2 regions of the Pectobacterium parvum genome follow, and region 1 is predicted to be linked to the other one. Evidence: predicted binding sites of a transcription regulator. Region 1 holds the regulator's gene; the other holds the start of a gene.
What was found. The regulator PhoB, encoded in region 1, activates phosphate uptake and scavenging genes when phosphate is short. The targets are predictions, from matches to a motif close to CTGTCATAAAACTGNCNNAT.
Positions count from the first base shown of each region.

Region 2: the regulator PhoB is predicted to act here: its motif matches at 3,392-3,411, upstream of glpT (glycerol-3-phosphate transporter).

Region 1 covers NZ_CP087392.1:3,514,751-3,521,490, reverse strand. The annotation lists gene LOZ86_RS15800 (SbcC/MukB-like Walker B domain-containing protein) at 1-1,937, opposite strand, end outside; gene sbcD (exonuclease subunit SbcD) at 1,934-3,172, opposite strand; gene phoB (phosphate response regulator transcription factor PhoB) at 3,467-4,156, shown strand; gene phoR (phosphate regulon sensor histidine kinase PhoR) at 4,184-5,506, shown strand; gene LOZ86_RS15780 (PstS family phosphate ABC transporter substrate-binding protein) at 5,522-6,460, shown strand; gene LOZ86_RS15775 (cobalamin-independent methionine synthase II family protein) at 6,703-6,740, shown strand, end outside.
Region 2 covers NZ_CP087392.1:557,864-564,603, forward strand. The annotation lists gene yigL (sugar/pyridoxal phosphate phosphatase YigL) at 1-622, shown strand, start outside; gene glpQ (glycerophosphodiester phosphodiesterase) at 801-1,868, opposite strand; gene glpT (glycerol-3-phosphate transporter) at 1,944-3,293, opposite strand; gene glpA (anaerobic glycerol-3-phosphate dehydrogenase subunit A) at 3,728-5,398, shown strand; gene glpB (glycerol-3-phosphate dehydrogenase subunit GlpB) at 5,388-6,650, shown strand; gene glpC (anaerobic glycerol-3-phosphate dehydrogenase subunit GlpC) at 6,647-6,740, shown strand, end outside.

The sequences.
Region 1 (6,740 bases):
GCAGTCGTATTCGCCAGCGCTGTCGTTAACTGGTTCACTTCCTGCTGTAGCGCCGTCAGGCGGCTTTGGGTTTCAGACGGTTGCAGCGCCTGATAGCGTTCGATAGCCGGATGCTCGGTTGAACCACATAGCGGACACGCGTCTCCAGCCTGGAGCCGCTGGCGTTCGGCTTCCAGCTTAACGATACGCTCTTCCTGCCGGAGCACCGTTTCTAGATCGACCAGATGCTGGCTTCGCTGCTCATACTCAGATTGCTGCTGTTTCTTCAATATTTCTGACTGGCTGATATGCCCTTGTACCTCATCCTGCTTGGCTAGGTACTGTTGTTTGCGAACGTGCAGGCGCTGGAACTGGTCGCTGATTGTCGCGAGCCGTTGGCGTTCAGCGCGCTGGTCAATGCGTTGATTAAACTGCTGTTGCAGGGTGGAAAGCGACTGGTGCGCGTCCTGTTTTTGCTGTGTCTCATCGTGTTGCATGAACTGCTGACGGGCGGCATCAACGACCGCTTGTTGTTCACGCTGCTCTGCCGCCAGCGTCACCGTCTCTTGCTGTAGCACTGCCGACTGTGCGGTGTGCTGCGTCTGTTTTTGCTTCAGCTTCTCTTGCTCGTCCTGAAGCTGGCGCAATTGCCGGAACTGGGTGCGCCACAGAGGAAGTTGTTCTCCCCACTGCTGATGATGCGCGTGTTGCTGGCGGTAAGACTGGATCTGTTCAAGCTGCTGTGTAGCCTGCTGCTGTTCTGCCGCTGTCTGGGTTTGTTTGCTTTCATCGGCGTGCAGACGAGCCTGTGTTTTTGCCAGTTCATCCTGCTGCTGCACTTTTTGTTGCACCAGCGTAGTAATGCGATGGTCAAGTGGCACAACCTGTTCGTTGATCACTTGCTCTTGCTGCTGGCGTACCCGTTTGTGCTCACTAACCTCCAGCTCTGCTTTTTCTTCCTGCTGGCGTAGCGCGGTTAACATCACCTGCTCGGCGGCCTGCTTCCCGGTCAGTTGTTCAATACGCTGTGCCAGCGTAAGAGATTCCTGTCGATAGCGCTCTCGTTCCTGATGTAGCGGCCTCAGTTTTTCTGCTGGTTCGCTGTGAGTTAACCTGTCGAGCTGCGGTTTAGCCTGCTGAATAGCGGATTCGGCGCTCGCATGTTGCGCCTGCGTGTTGGCTAGCTGAGCGTGCTGCTGCGTCAGTTGCTCAAACCAGCGCAGCGTAGTCAGCGCTTGCTCACGTTCTACGTTGCCCCGTTGCTCCTGCTGGATCAGCTCGGCAAGCTGTTCTTCCACCTGCTGACGCTGGTCATCGGTCAGCAGTTGAATGCCTGATGCGCGCGCCTGTAGCGTGTTCAGTGCGACGTTTGCCTGCTTGTGCTTGTCATAGACACGTTCGGAAATCAGGCCGTAGATGTCCGTGCCGGTCAGCTCTTCCAGCAGTTCCGCTCGGTCATCTGCTTTGGCGTTGAGGAAGGCGGCAAATTGCCCCTGCGACAGCATCATGGATCGCGTGAAGCGGCCGAAATCCAGCCCGGTGAGCTGTGTGATCATCTCTTTCTTATCATTGAGCTTTTCACACAGAATTTTGCCGTCTTCAATGAGCGCGAGTTCAGCTTTGGGAGACTGTAAGTTGCCGTCTGGCGCGTTTCTTGCCCGACGCTGGCTCCAGAAGGCGCGATATCCGACGCCTTTAACCTCGAACTCAACCTCAGCAAGGCACTCTGCGGTATTACGCGTCATCAGGTCATTCTGGCTGGCGGAAAGCAGGCCAAGCCGTGGCGTTTCGTGATACAGCGCCAGACAGATCGCATCCAGCAGCGTGGTTTTTCCCGCGCCGGTCGGGCCGGTAATGGCAAATAAGCCGTTGCTGGAAAACGGCTCCTGTGTGAAATCGATCTTCCATTCGCCTTTCAGCGCATTAAGGTTCTTTAAGCGCAGACTGAGAATCTTCATTTGGCCGTCTCGCTATTTTCCAGTTCATCAATAACCTGATTAAACAGCGTGCGAACACGCTGCTGGCGGCTGTCTTCCATGTCTGTCTCCGTTGCCAGACGACGTTCAAAAACGTCATGTACGCTCAGTTCGTTCAGCGTTTCCTTGTCCTGTCGGGTAATCGCCTGCAGGCGCTGTTCACGCGTGCGGCGCAGCAGCAACACCTCCACGGGCAGGTTCTCGGTCATCGCCTGAATGCGTTTTTGCATGTCGCTCAGATAATCCTGCGTGTTGATTTCAATATCCAACCACACGGGTTTATCGCCCTGATAGTTCTGGAAGGTGGCCAGCTGTTTTTCAATATCGCTCAGGCTGCCTTTAATCAGCTGCATCGGCTGAGTCATGGGAATCGGCAGGATGTCTATCTGCGGAGGTGTTTGCGGTGACGTGTCAGGTGCAAAGCTCACCAGACAAACGGATTTTTCACTGTTTAGTTCATCAAAACTCAACGGGATGGGCGAACCGCTGTAGCGAATGTGCTCGCTTTGGGTCACGCGCTGTGGGCGGTGAATATGGCCGAGCGCGATATAATCCGCAGGAGGAAAAGCCTGAGCAGGGAAGGCATCGAGCGTACCAATATAGATATCGCGCACGGATTCCGAGGCGGTTGCGCCAATCGTCGTCAGGTGCCCGGTTGCGATAATCGGCAGCGGCAGGCCAAGCTCGTCGCGCTTTTGGCAAGCCAGTTGGTAACACTGCTGGTAGTGCGCGGTAATCGCTTCCTGTAGCGCCAGCTGTTTTTCATCCCCGGATTGCCCGGCTTTGCTGGTCAATACATCACGCGGACGTAAAAAAGGAATTGCACAGAGCAGGGCACCGGGCTGCCGCTGACGGTTTTCCAGCAGAAGCACCTGTTGGGCCGGATCGTCGCTGGCGCAGGCAATCACCCGTGTGTTCAGGCAGGCAAGCAGCTCGCGGGATTCGTTTAGCATCGCGACAGAATCGTGGTTACCACCGAGAACGATGAGCTGGCAGCCTGTGCGCTGTAGCGCGACCACGAAGCTATAATACATTTCCCGCGCATAGCTGGGGGGCGAGCCGTTATCAAAAATATCGCCAGCAACGATAATGGCATCGACCTGATGTTGTTCCACCTGAACGATAAGCCAGTTTAGAAAAGCCTGATGCTCAGCAGCGCGACTTTTGGTATAAAAATATTGCCCTAAATGCCAATCGGCGGTGTGGATAATGCGCATCGTGTTCTCTCGATATTCATGCCGCGTGGCGGTGGATGACGTTGTCATTATTTATTATGTGAAAGGGTGTGTCGTCGCCATGGTGCTTTGTCATCGTAATGCCATGATTATATATAGCAGGGATGGCGGCTGTCGCGGTGGAATCAGGAGTTTGGAAAGCGGCTCGAAAAATCGGATGTACGCGCTGTAACAATCGTGCAGAGCGGTCCGTGCGTTTTTCATAAATCTGTCATAAAACTGACGCATAATGCCTCCGCCTGCTAACAGCGACGATGATTAACGACAGGATTAACAATGGCAAAACGCATATTAGTCGTGGAAGATGAAGCACCAATTCGTGAAATGGTCTGCTTTGTACTGGAACAAAATGGTTATCAACCCGTTGAAGCTGAAGACTATGACAGCGCGGTAACGCAACTGTCGGAGCCATTCCCGGAACTGGTGTTATTGGACTGGATGCTGCCAGGTGGGTCGGGCCTGCAATTCATCAAGCATATGAAGCGCGAAGCACTGACGCGTGATATTCCGGTGATGATGTTAACCGCGCGTGGCGAAGAAGAAGACCGCGTGCGCGGGCTTGAAGTGGGAGCGGATGATTACATTACCAAACCGTTTTCACCCAAAGAGTTGGTGGCGCGTATCAAAGCCGTGATGCGTCGGATTTCACCGATGGCAGTGGAAGAAGTGATTGAAATGCGTGGCCTGAGCCTCGATCCTTCCTCACATCGCGTGACGACCGAAGAGCACGCGTTGGACATGGGACCGACGGAATTTAAACTGCTGCATTTCTTTATGACGCATCCTGAACGTGTTTATAGCCGGGAGCAGTTGCTGAATCACGTTTGGGGCACTAACGTTTATGTTGAGGATCGTACTGTCGACGTCCATATTCGTCGCCTGCGTAAAGCGCTGGAAACCAGCGGACATGACAAAATGGTGCAAACCGTTCGGGGAACGGGCTACCGTTTTTCAACGCGTTACTGAGGTGATCGTAACCGGAGACACATTAACGTGCTAGAACGTTTATCCTGGAAAAGGCTGGCATTGGAGCTAGCTTTTTTTTGTTTGCCCGCTTTACTGCTGGGGCTGATTTTTGGCTATCTGCCCTGGTTTCTGCTGGTCGCCGTATTAGGCTTACTGTGCTGGAATTTTTATAACCAGCTAAAACTCTCTTATTGGTTGTGGGTTGACCGCAGCATGACGCCACCACCTGGTCGCTGGAGCTGGGAGCCGCTGTTTTACGGGCTCTATCAGATGCAGTTGCGTAATCGACGTCGACGTCGTGAACTGGCGCTTCTGATTAAGCGCTTTCGCAGCGGTGCCGAATCCTTACCCGATGCCGTGGTGATCACCACCGAAGAAGGCACGATCTTCTGGTGTAACCATCTGGCGCAGCACCTGTTAAATTTCCGCTGGCCGGAAGATAACGGTCAGAATATCCTTAACTTATTGCGCTATCCCGAATTCACGAATTACATGAAAGGACAGGATTTTAGCCGTCCTCTCACGCTGCAGTTGAATAATTCCCACCATGTTGAATTCCGCGTGATGCCCTATTCCGAAGGCCAGCTACTGATGGTGGTGCGTGATATTACGCAAATGCACCAGCTTGAAGGCGCCAGACGTAACTTTTTTGCCAACGTGAGCCATGAACTGCGTACGCCGCTGACGGTGTTGCAGGGTTATCTGGAAATGATGCAAGAAGAAACGCTGGATGCGGCGCTACGCGGGAAAGCGCTGAATACCATGCAGGAGCAAACTCGACGCATGGACGGGTTGGTCAAACAACTGCTCACCCTGTCCCGTATTGAGGCGGCGACGGCAATCGATCTGAATGAAAAAGTCGATATTCCATTGATGCTGCGCGTATTGCAGCGCGAAGCGCAGACGCTGAGTCAGGGGCGTCATGAGATCGTCTTTCGTGTGAACGAAAGCCTCCGCGTGTTTGGTAATGAAGAACAGCTTCGCAGTGCGGTATCCAATCTGGTGTATAACGCGGTCAACCATACGCCAGCGGGAACGCGTATCGAAGTTTGCTGGCAGAAGATCCCGCAGGGCGCGCAATTTCAGGTCAGCGATAACGGGCCGGGCATTGCGGCCGAGCACTTGCCGCGCCTGACGGAACGCTTTTATCGTGTGGATAAGGCGCGCTCACGACAAACGGGCGGCAGCGGACTGGGGCTGGCGATTGTTAAGCATGCGCTCAGCCATCACGATTCCCGTCTGGAAATCATGAGTGAGGATGGTCTGGGCTCACGTTTCGTCTTTACGTTGCCGAATCGGTTGATTGTCCCTGCCTCTCTGGCTGAAAATACGGTGAAACCTTCAGCCTGACGGAAAACGCTATCTATGACATCCGCCACTCGTATTGCAGGCGCTTTTTTACTGCTGCTCAGCGCGTTGTGCTCCGCACAACCTCGTCAGATGCTGGCGGGCAACCTCTCCAGCGCGGGGTCCGATACGCTGGCTAACCTGATGGCCTTCTGGGCGGCGGATTTCAGCCAGCATTACCCGAACGTGAATTTACAGATTCAGGCCGCTGGGTCGTCCTCTGCGCCGACGTCTCTGGCATCGGGTGCCGCGCAGCTTGGGCCGATGAGCAGGGCGATGAAGGCCAGCGAAATTGAGGCGTTCGTCCAGCACTATGGCTACCCGCCGCTGGCGGTACCGGTGGCGATGGATGCGCTGGTTGTGCTGGTCAATCAGGATAACCCGCTGCCTGGATTGAACTTGTCGCAGCTGGACGCCATCTTTTCGATTACGCAGCGCTGCGGTAACCACCAGCCGATAAAACAGTGGGGCGATCTCGGCCTGCACGGCAGTTGGGAAAAACGCACGCTACTGCGCTATTGGCGAAACTCGGCGTCGGGACCCTATGGGTTCTTTAAGCAAAAGGCGCTGTGCCGTGGCGATTTCCTTCCCCAGGTTAATGAGTTGCCCGGTTCAGCCTCTGTTGTACAAGCGGTTGCGGCGTCAACCGATGCTATCGGCTATGCCAGCGTGGGCTTTCGTACCAGCGGCGTAAGAATGCTGCCGTTAGCCGCACAAGGCACCGACTACATCTACCCCTCGACTGAAAATATCCGCAGCGGTTTGTATCCCTACACCCGTTATCTCTATATCTATGTGAACAAAGCACCCAGCCAACCGTTGGAAGCGCTGACGGCGGCATTTCTAGAACGTGTGCTGTCTGAAACGGGGCAGTCGTTGGTGAATCAGGATGGTTATTTGCCACTGCCGGAAGCAACGCGTCGTCAGGCGCGTCAGCTGATTGGCCTGCCGGAATAATTTCTCTTTCCACTACGAATTTGCGATGTTTTCACGTTAGATGAATTTTCTTCATGTGACGTGAAAATTCTTCTATTGCCCTGTGATTCGCCCCGTGACAGGATAGTTTTAAATTTAGACGTCCAGATGGCTAAATAAGATTAAATGTAACTATCCCTTTGGGCAAATATTTCACATTGAAACTATCTGTCAGCATGCTTCTTTCCTGAAGATCGGTGCTGGCAACATGTCAGGAGCGACATATGGCGAATACCTTATCCCCTTTCCGTGCTGATACCGT
Region 2 (6,740 bases), 1.7 Mb from region 1:
GTTTATGATTACCTCGAATGGTGCACGCGTGCACAACTCGCAGGGCGAGCTGATTTTCAGCCACAATCTGGATCAGGACATCGCCCGCGACCTTTACAGCGTTGTACACAATAACCCCGATATGCTGACGCACGTTTACCGCGATGATGAGTGGTTTATGAACCGTCCGCGTGCAGAAGAAGAGCGTTTCTTCAAAGAGTCGATCTTTAAATACAAGCTGTTCGAGCCTGCACTGCTCGAAACCGATGGCGTCAGCAAGGTGTTCTTTACCTGTGATTCCCATGAACAACTGTTACCGCTGGAAGAAGCGCTCAACGCGCGCTGGGGCGACCGCGTCAACGTGAGTTTCTCGACGCTTACCTGTCTGGAAGTGATGGCGGGCGGCGTGTCTAAAGGCCATGCGCTGGAGCAGGTGGCGAAGATTATCGGCTTCTCGCTCAAAGAGTGCGTGGCGTTTGGTGATGGCATGAACGACTACGAAATGCTGTCGATGGCCGGAAAAGGCTGCGTGATGCAGAACGCGCATCAGCGCCTGAAAGATATGCTGCCAGATCGCGAAGTGATTGGCTCTAACGCGGACAGCGCCGTGCCGAATTACCTGCGTGAACTGTTTCTGAAATAATCGATGTGTTATCGAGTCAACGTATCATCAGGCACATCGTGCCCGATGGGAAAGCGGAGCCTCAGCGATTGTTTAAGGATCGAGATACCGAGGGCGACCACGGTGCGAGGCATCCCTGCGGGAGCCTCATCATCGTGTTTCCCTCTAAATCCATGCTTAAGCGACCAGTATTAGCGCTTCAGCGCGGTTTTTTCAGGAAATCGACTGCTTTGTCGGGAAAGTCGGTGAACAGGCCGTCAACATCCGCCTGATAGTAGAGGATATTGTAGAGACTATCGATATCGTTGGCGTACGCCGGTAGCCTGTCGGCCCTTGCCGTGAACGGGTGCACTTGAAGTTTATGCTGGTGGGCTTCCTTCACCATGTCGGTAAAGGTGATGTGGTCAGGCGTCGAACCTTTCTGCACGAGCATGTGATAGTCCGGGCCGATACCGTCGGCATAGGTCGCAATTTGCTGCATAGCGCCGGGCTTTTGCATCCAGTCGTAGTGGTAATTCACCCACGTTCCATCGGCCTGCTTCTCGTAGGTTTCATGCCAGTCGGTATAGGCAATCAGTTGAATCAGGTTCAGATCCATCTTCATCTGCGGCTGCAATTCGGTTTTGATGCGCTTTAGCTCGGCAACATCAAACGATTGCAGGAAGACCTTATCGCTTTTTTTCGTATAGCCATACTGCTTCAACACGGCCAGCGTTTCGCGCGCGATGTCTTTTCCTTCCTGATGGTGAAACCACGGCGCTTTGATTTCGGGATAGAGTCCGATGTTTTTGCCAGTTGAGTGGTTCAGCCCCTGAATAAATTCAATTTCTTCCTGAAAGGTATGAATACGGAAGTCGGATTTCCACATCGGAAAACGGTTCGGGTAGCTCTGTACCTGCTTGCCGTCTTTGATGTCGAACCCTTCGGTAAATTTCAGTGACTTGATTTCTTTCAGCGTGAAATCGATGGCGTAAAAGCGTCCATCTTTGCGGGCGCGCTGCGGAAAGCGTTCTGCCACGTCGGTCACGCGATCCAGATAGTGATCATGCAGGACAATGAGCGCGTTATCTTTGGTGAGCACCAGATCTTGCTCCAGATAATCGGCCCCCTGAGCGTAGGCCATCGCTTTCGCCGGAAGCGTATGCTCGGGCAGATAGCCGCTGGCACCACGGTGGGCAATAACGATTTTGTCGGTTGATGAAGCGGAAGCACTAAAGGAAACGGAGAGCGCGAGGGCGGAGAGTAGGGATATTACGGTAACGTTCATGCGATCAAACCTCTTTCTGTTGAGAGAAAGGCGGCGTCATCAGGACGCCGCCAGAGGGATGCTTACAAGAGCGGGTTAGGCGCGATTGGCTAACTCTGCTTTATGCTTTTTCTCATTCAGCATAACAACAACCAGCAGAAGTACAGCCAGAATGCTGCCGCCGATCATGACCATGAAGCCGCCGTCCCAACCGAAGAAGTCAACGGTGTAGCCGACGATGGCGCTAGCGGCAACAGAACCGCCGAGGTAGCCGAACAGGCCGGTGAAGCCCGCTGCGGTACCCGCTGCTTTTTTCGGTGCCAGTTCCAGTGCATGCAGACCAATCAGCATGACCGGGCCGTAAATCAGGAAGCCGATGACGATCATACAGGCCATGTCCACACCCGGGTTACCGGCTGGGTTCATCCAGTAAACGATAGTTGCTATTGTCACCAGCGTCATGAAGAACACGCCTGTTGCACCACGGTTACCTTTGAAGACCTTGTCGGACATCCAGCCGCACAGCAGTGTGCCCGGAATACCTGCATATTCGTAGAAGAAATAGGCCCAGGAAGACTTATCCAGTGCGAAGTGTTTAACTTCCTTCAGGTAGGTCGGTGACCAGTCGAGGATACCGTAACGCAGCAGGTAAACGAAGACGTTGGCGATCGCGATGTACCACAGCAGTTTGTTGGGGAAAACGTACTGCATGAAGATCTGCTTAGCCGTCAGTTCTTCTTCCGCTTTTTCATTGTAATCAACCGGATAATCGTTTTTGTACTCTTCAATCGGTGGCAGGCCACAGGATTGCGGCGTGTCACGCATCAGTGCAAAAGCGATCATGGCAATCAGAATGGCGGCGAAGGCCGGCATATAGAGTGCAGCTTTCCAGTCGTTGAACCAGGCCATACCCAGCAGGAACAGCAGAGGAGGAATACCACCGCCGACGTTGTGAGCACAGTTCCATACGGACACGATGCCACCACGTTCTTTCTGCGACCACCAGTGAACCATCGTACGTCCGCACGGCGGCCAGCCCATACCCTGGAACCATCCGCACAGGAACAGCAGGACGAACATAATCGCAATGCTGGATGTTGCCCACGGCACGAAGCCCATGAACAGCATGACCGCCGCTGACAGAATCAGACCCGCAGGCAGGAACACGCGCGGGTTAGAACGGTCGGATATCGATCCCATGATGAATTTGGAAAAACCGTAGGCAATGGAGATGCCCGACAGCGCAAAACCGAGGTCACCGCGTGAGAAGCCCTGGTCGATCAGATAAGGCATGGCAAGTGCGAAGTTTTTACGCACCAGATAGTAGGCGGCGTAGCCAAAAAAGATCCCCATGAAAATCTGCCAACGCAGGCGGCGATAGAGCGGATCGACGTGTTCTTGCGACACGCGCGGCTGGTGGGCGGCGGGCCTAAAAATACTCAGCATAGATATCTCCAATGCGAAAAAAAACGAGAGCTTTTTTGTTCTATTACGAACGTTATTGTAAGGGGGTAGCGTGCAAATGAGTGTGATTCATGACGCTGATGTTACACTTTTATGAAACTGTGACGATTTTTGTGCTCATGTTAACAGAATCGAAAAATTACACAGTGCGGTTTTAGTGACCCAAATCACACTTATTGTTTTTAAACCCCGTCTTGTTTTCGTTTAGTGTTCGTTTTTGCTCTTTATCAAACATTAACCCTTCTTTTTGTGTCCCAATAGCAACATATACGCCCTAAATAATTCGAGCTGCGTGAAGGCGGCAACCGCGCGAATCCCCAGGAGCTTACTCAGGTAAGTGACTGGGGGGAGTAAGGGCAGCTAACGCACAAGCAGCTTGAAGTATGACGGGGATACCATCCGCCTGGAGCGAGAACATGATGCAAAATACGGGGAACTGGCGTGAAACTGACGTGGTTGTCATCGGCGGTGGTGCGACGGGGGCGGGTACGGCACGAGACTGTGCCCTGCGCGGACTGCGCTGCCTGCTGCTTGAACGTTATGACATTGCGACCGGGGCGACCGGGCGTAATCACGGCTTATTACACAGCGGCGCCCGCTATGCGGTAACCGATGGTGAGTCTGCCCGCGAATGTATTGAAGAAAACCAGATTCTCCGGCGGATTGCTCGCCACTGTATTGAGCCTACCGACGGTCTGTTTATCACCTTGCCAGAAGACGATCTCGGCTGGCAGGCGCAGTTTATTACCGCCTGCCAGCAGGCTGGGATTCACGCTCAGGCGTTGGATCCGCAGGAAGCGCTACGGCTGGAACCGGCGGCAAACCCGACGCTGATTGGCGCGGTGCGCGTGCCGGATGGTTCGGTCGATCCTTTTCGCCTGACGGCGGCCAACATGATTGATGCCTGCGAGCACGGTGCGGAAGTACTGACCTATCATGAGGTTATCGGGCTGATTCGTCAGGGCGACCGTATTACCGGCGTGCGCGTTTTCGACCATAAAAAAGGTGTAGAAACAGAAATCTATGCACAGGTGGTGGTCAACGCGGGCGGTATCTGGGGGCAACACATTGCGGAATATGCCGATCTGCGCGTGCGTATGTTTCCGGCAAAAGGCGCGCTGTTGATTCTTGGACACCGCATCAACAACATGGTGATCAACCGCTGCCGTAAACCGGCGGATGCCGACATTCTGGTACCGGGCGATACCATTTCGCTGATTGGCACCACCTCAACCCACATCGATTACGATCAAATCGACAATATGCTGGTAACGCCTGCTGAGGTGGAAACGCTGATGCGGGAAGGTTCGATGCTGGCACCGAAGCTGGCGAGCACGCGCATTCTACGCGCCTATGCGGGCGTCCGACCGCTGGTTGCCAGCGATAGCGACCCCAGTGGACGCAGCGTGAGCCGTGGCATTGTGCTGCTCGACCATGCCAGCCGCGATGGGCTGGAAGGGTTTATTACCATCACCGGCGGCAAGCTGATGACCTACCGCCTGATGGCGGAGTGGGTGACTGACGCTATTTGCAAAAAGCTGGGTCATGACGTGGCTTGCTCAACGGCACAGACGCCGCTGCCTGGTTCTGAATCGCTGGAGGCGGTGAAATCCGCGCCTCACGCCCTGTCTGCTTATCCTGCGGCAAAACCGCTCTCTGCGCCGCTGCGCGGTTCGGCGATTTATCGCCACGGTGAACGTGCTGGGAGAATGTTGTCCGGTGAGCGTCTGGACCGCAGTCTGGTGTGTGAATGCGAGGCGGTGACGGCGGGAGAAGTGCGCTACGCCGTGGAATCATTGCAGGTGAATAACCTGATTGACCTGCGTCGGCGTACTCGCGTGGGTATGGGCACCTGTCAGGGCGAACTGTGCGCCTGTCGGGCGGCGGGTCTATTGTGCCGTCTGGGCACCGCGACGCCGGAGCAATCGCTCACGCAGCTCAGCCAGTTTTTGAACGAACGCTGGAAAGGCATTCGCCCGATTGCGTGGGGCAATGCGCTGCGCGAAAGCGAATTTACCAGCTGGATTTATCAGGGATTGTGCGGCCTGTCGGCCAGCGACAGTCAGGAGGATCGTCATGCGCTATGACGTTGTGATTATCGGTGGCGGACTGGCGGGATTGACCTGCGGGATTCGCTTATTGGAGCAGGGGAAACGCTGCGCGATTGTCAGCGCGGGGCAGAATGCACTGCATTTTTCTTCCGGCGCGCTGGATTTACTCTCCCATCTTCCCGACGGACAGCCTGTGAGCCAGCCGCTCGATGCGCTGGATGAATTGGCGCGTCAGGCCCCTCATCACCCTTATTCCCGGATGGGCGCGGCGGCAGTGGCGGCCCTGTTGCCACAGGCCGAGGCGCTGCTGGCACGCAGCAATATCACCCTGCTGGGCAATCATCAGCAGAACCATTGGCGCATGACGCCGTTAGGCAAGTTTCGCGCCTGCTGGCTGAGTCCGGTCGATGGCGTAACGCGTGGTTTGCTGGATTCCCGCTTTGGCGACAATCCGCTGATTGCGGGAATCGAAGGCTTTCTGGATTTTCAGTCCCGTATTGTGGCCGGCACGCTTCAGGCGCAGGGGATCGCGGCACGCAGTGATGAGCTCAAGCTGCCCGTGCTGGATCGGTTGCGTCAGAGCCCCAGCGAATTCCGGTCGGTCAATATCGCCCGCGTACTTGACCGACCGGAAAATCGTTCGGCACTGGTGGAAGAGCTGTCGCTTCTGGCTAACGGGAACGATGCCATCATCATGCCCGCCTGTCTGGGATTGGACAGCCCTGAAATCATCAATGAACTCGCTGATGCGTTAGGTAAACCGGTGCTGCTGTTACCGACATTGCCGCCGTCATTGCTCGGATTACGTCTGCATCAGGCGCTGTCGCAGCGCTTTCGCCAACTGGGTGGCATGGTGATGCCGGGCGATCGCGCGGTGCGCGCCTCGCTGTCGCCGCAGGAGATTGCGATTCATAGCCACCATCATCGTGATATTCCGCTGCGGGCGAAGCACGCGGTGCTGGCGAGCGGTAGCTTCTTCAGTAACGGGCTGGTGACGCAGTTTGATCGGGTGACCGAACCGGTCTTTGGGCTGGACATTCGATTCGCTGACCAGCGCGAGGGCTGGAGCCAGCAGGATGTGTTTGCGCCGCAGCCTTATATGCAATTTGGCGCGATGGTCGATGAACATCTGCATCCGCGCATTGGGGGTGAAACGGTCAACAACCTGTACGCGATTGGCTCGGTGCTGGAAGGCTTCGACCCGATTGTGCAGGGATGTGGAGCCGGGGTTTCCTTGCTTAGCGCACTTCATGTTGCCGAACAGATTTTGAAGGAGGGCAACCCATGAGCCTGCTTAGCGATAATAGTTTTGAAGATTGCATCAAGTGTACGGTCTGTACCACGTACTGCCCAGTTTCGCGCGTGAATCCGCTTTATC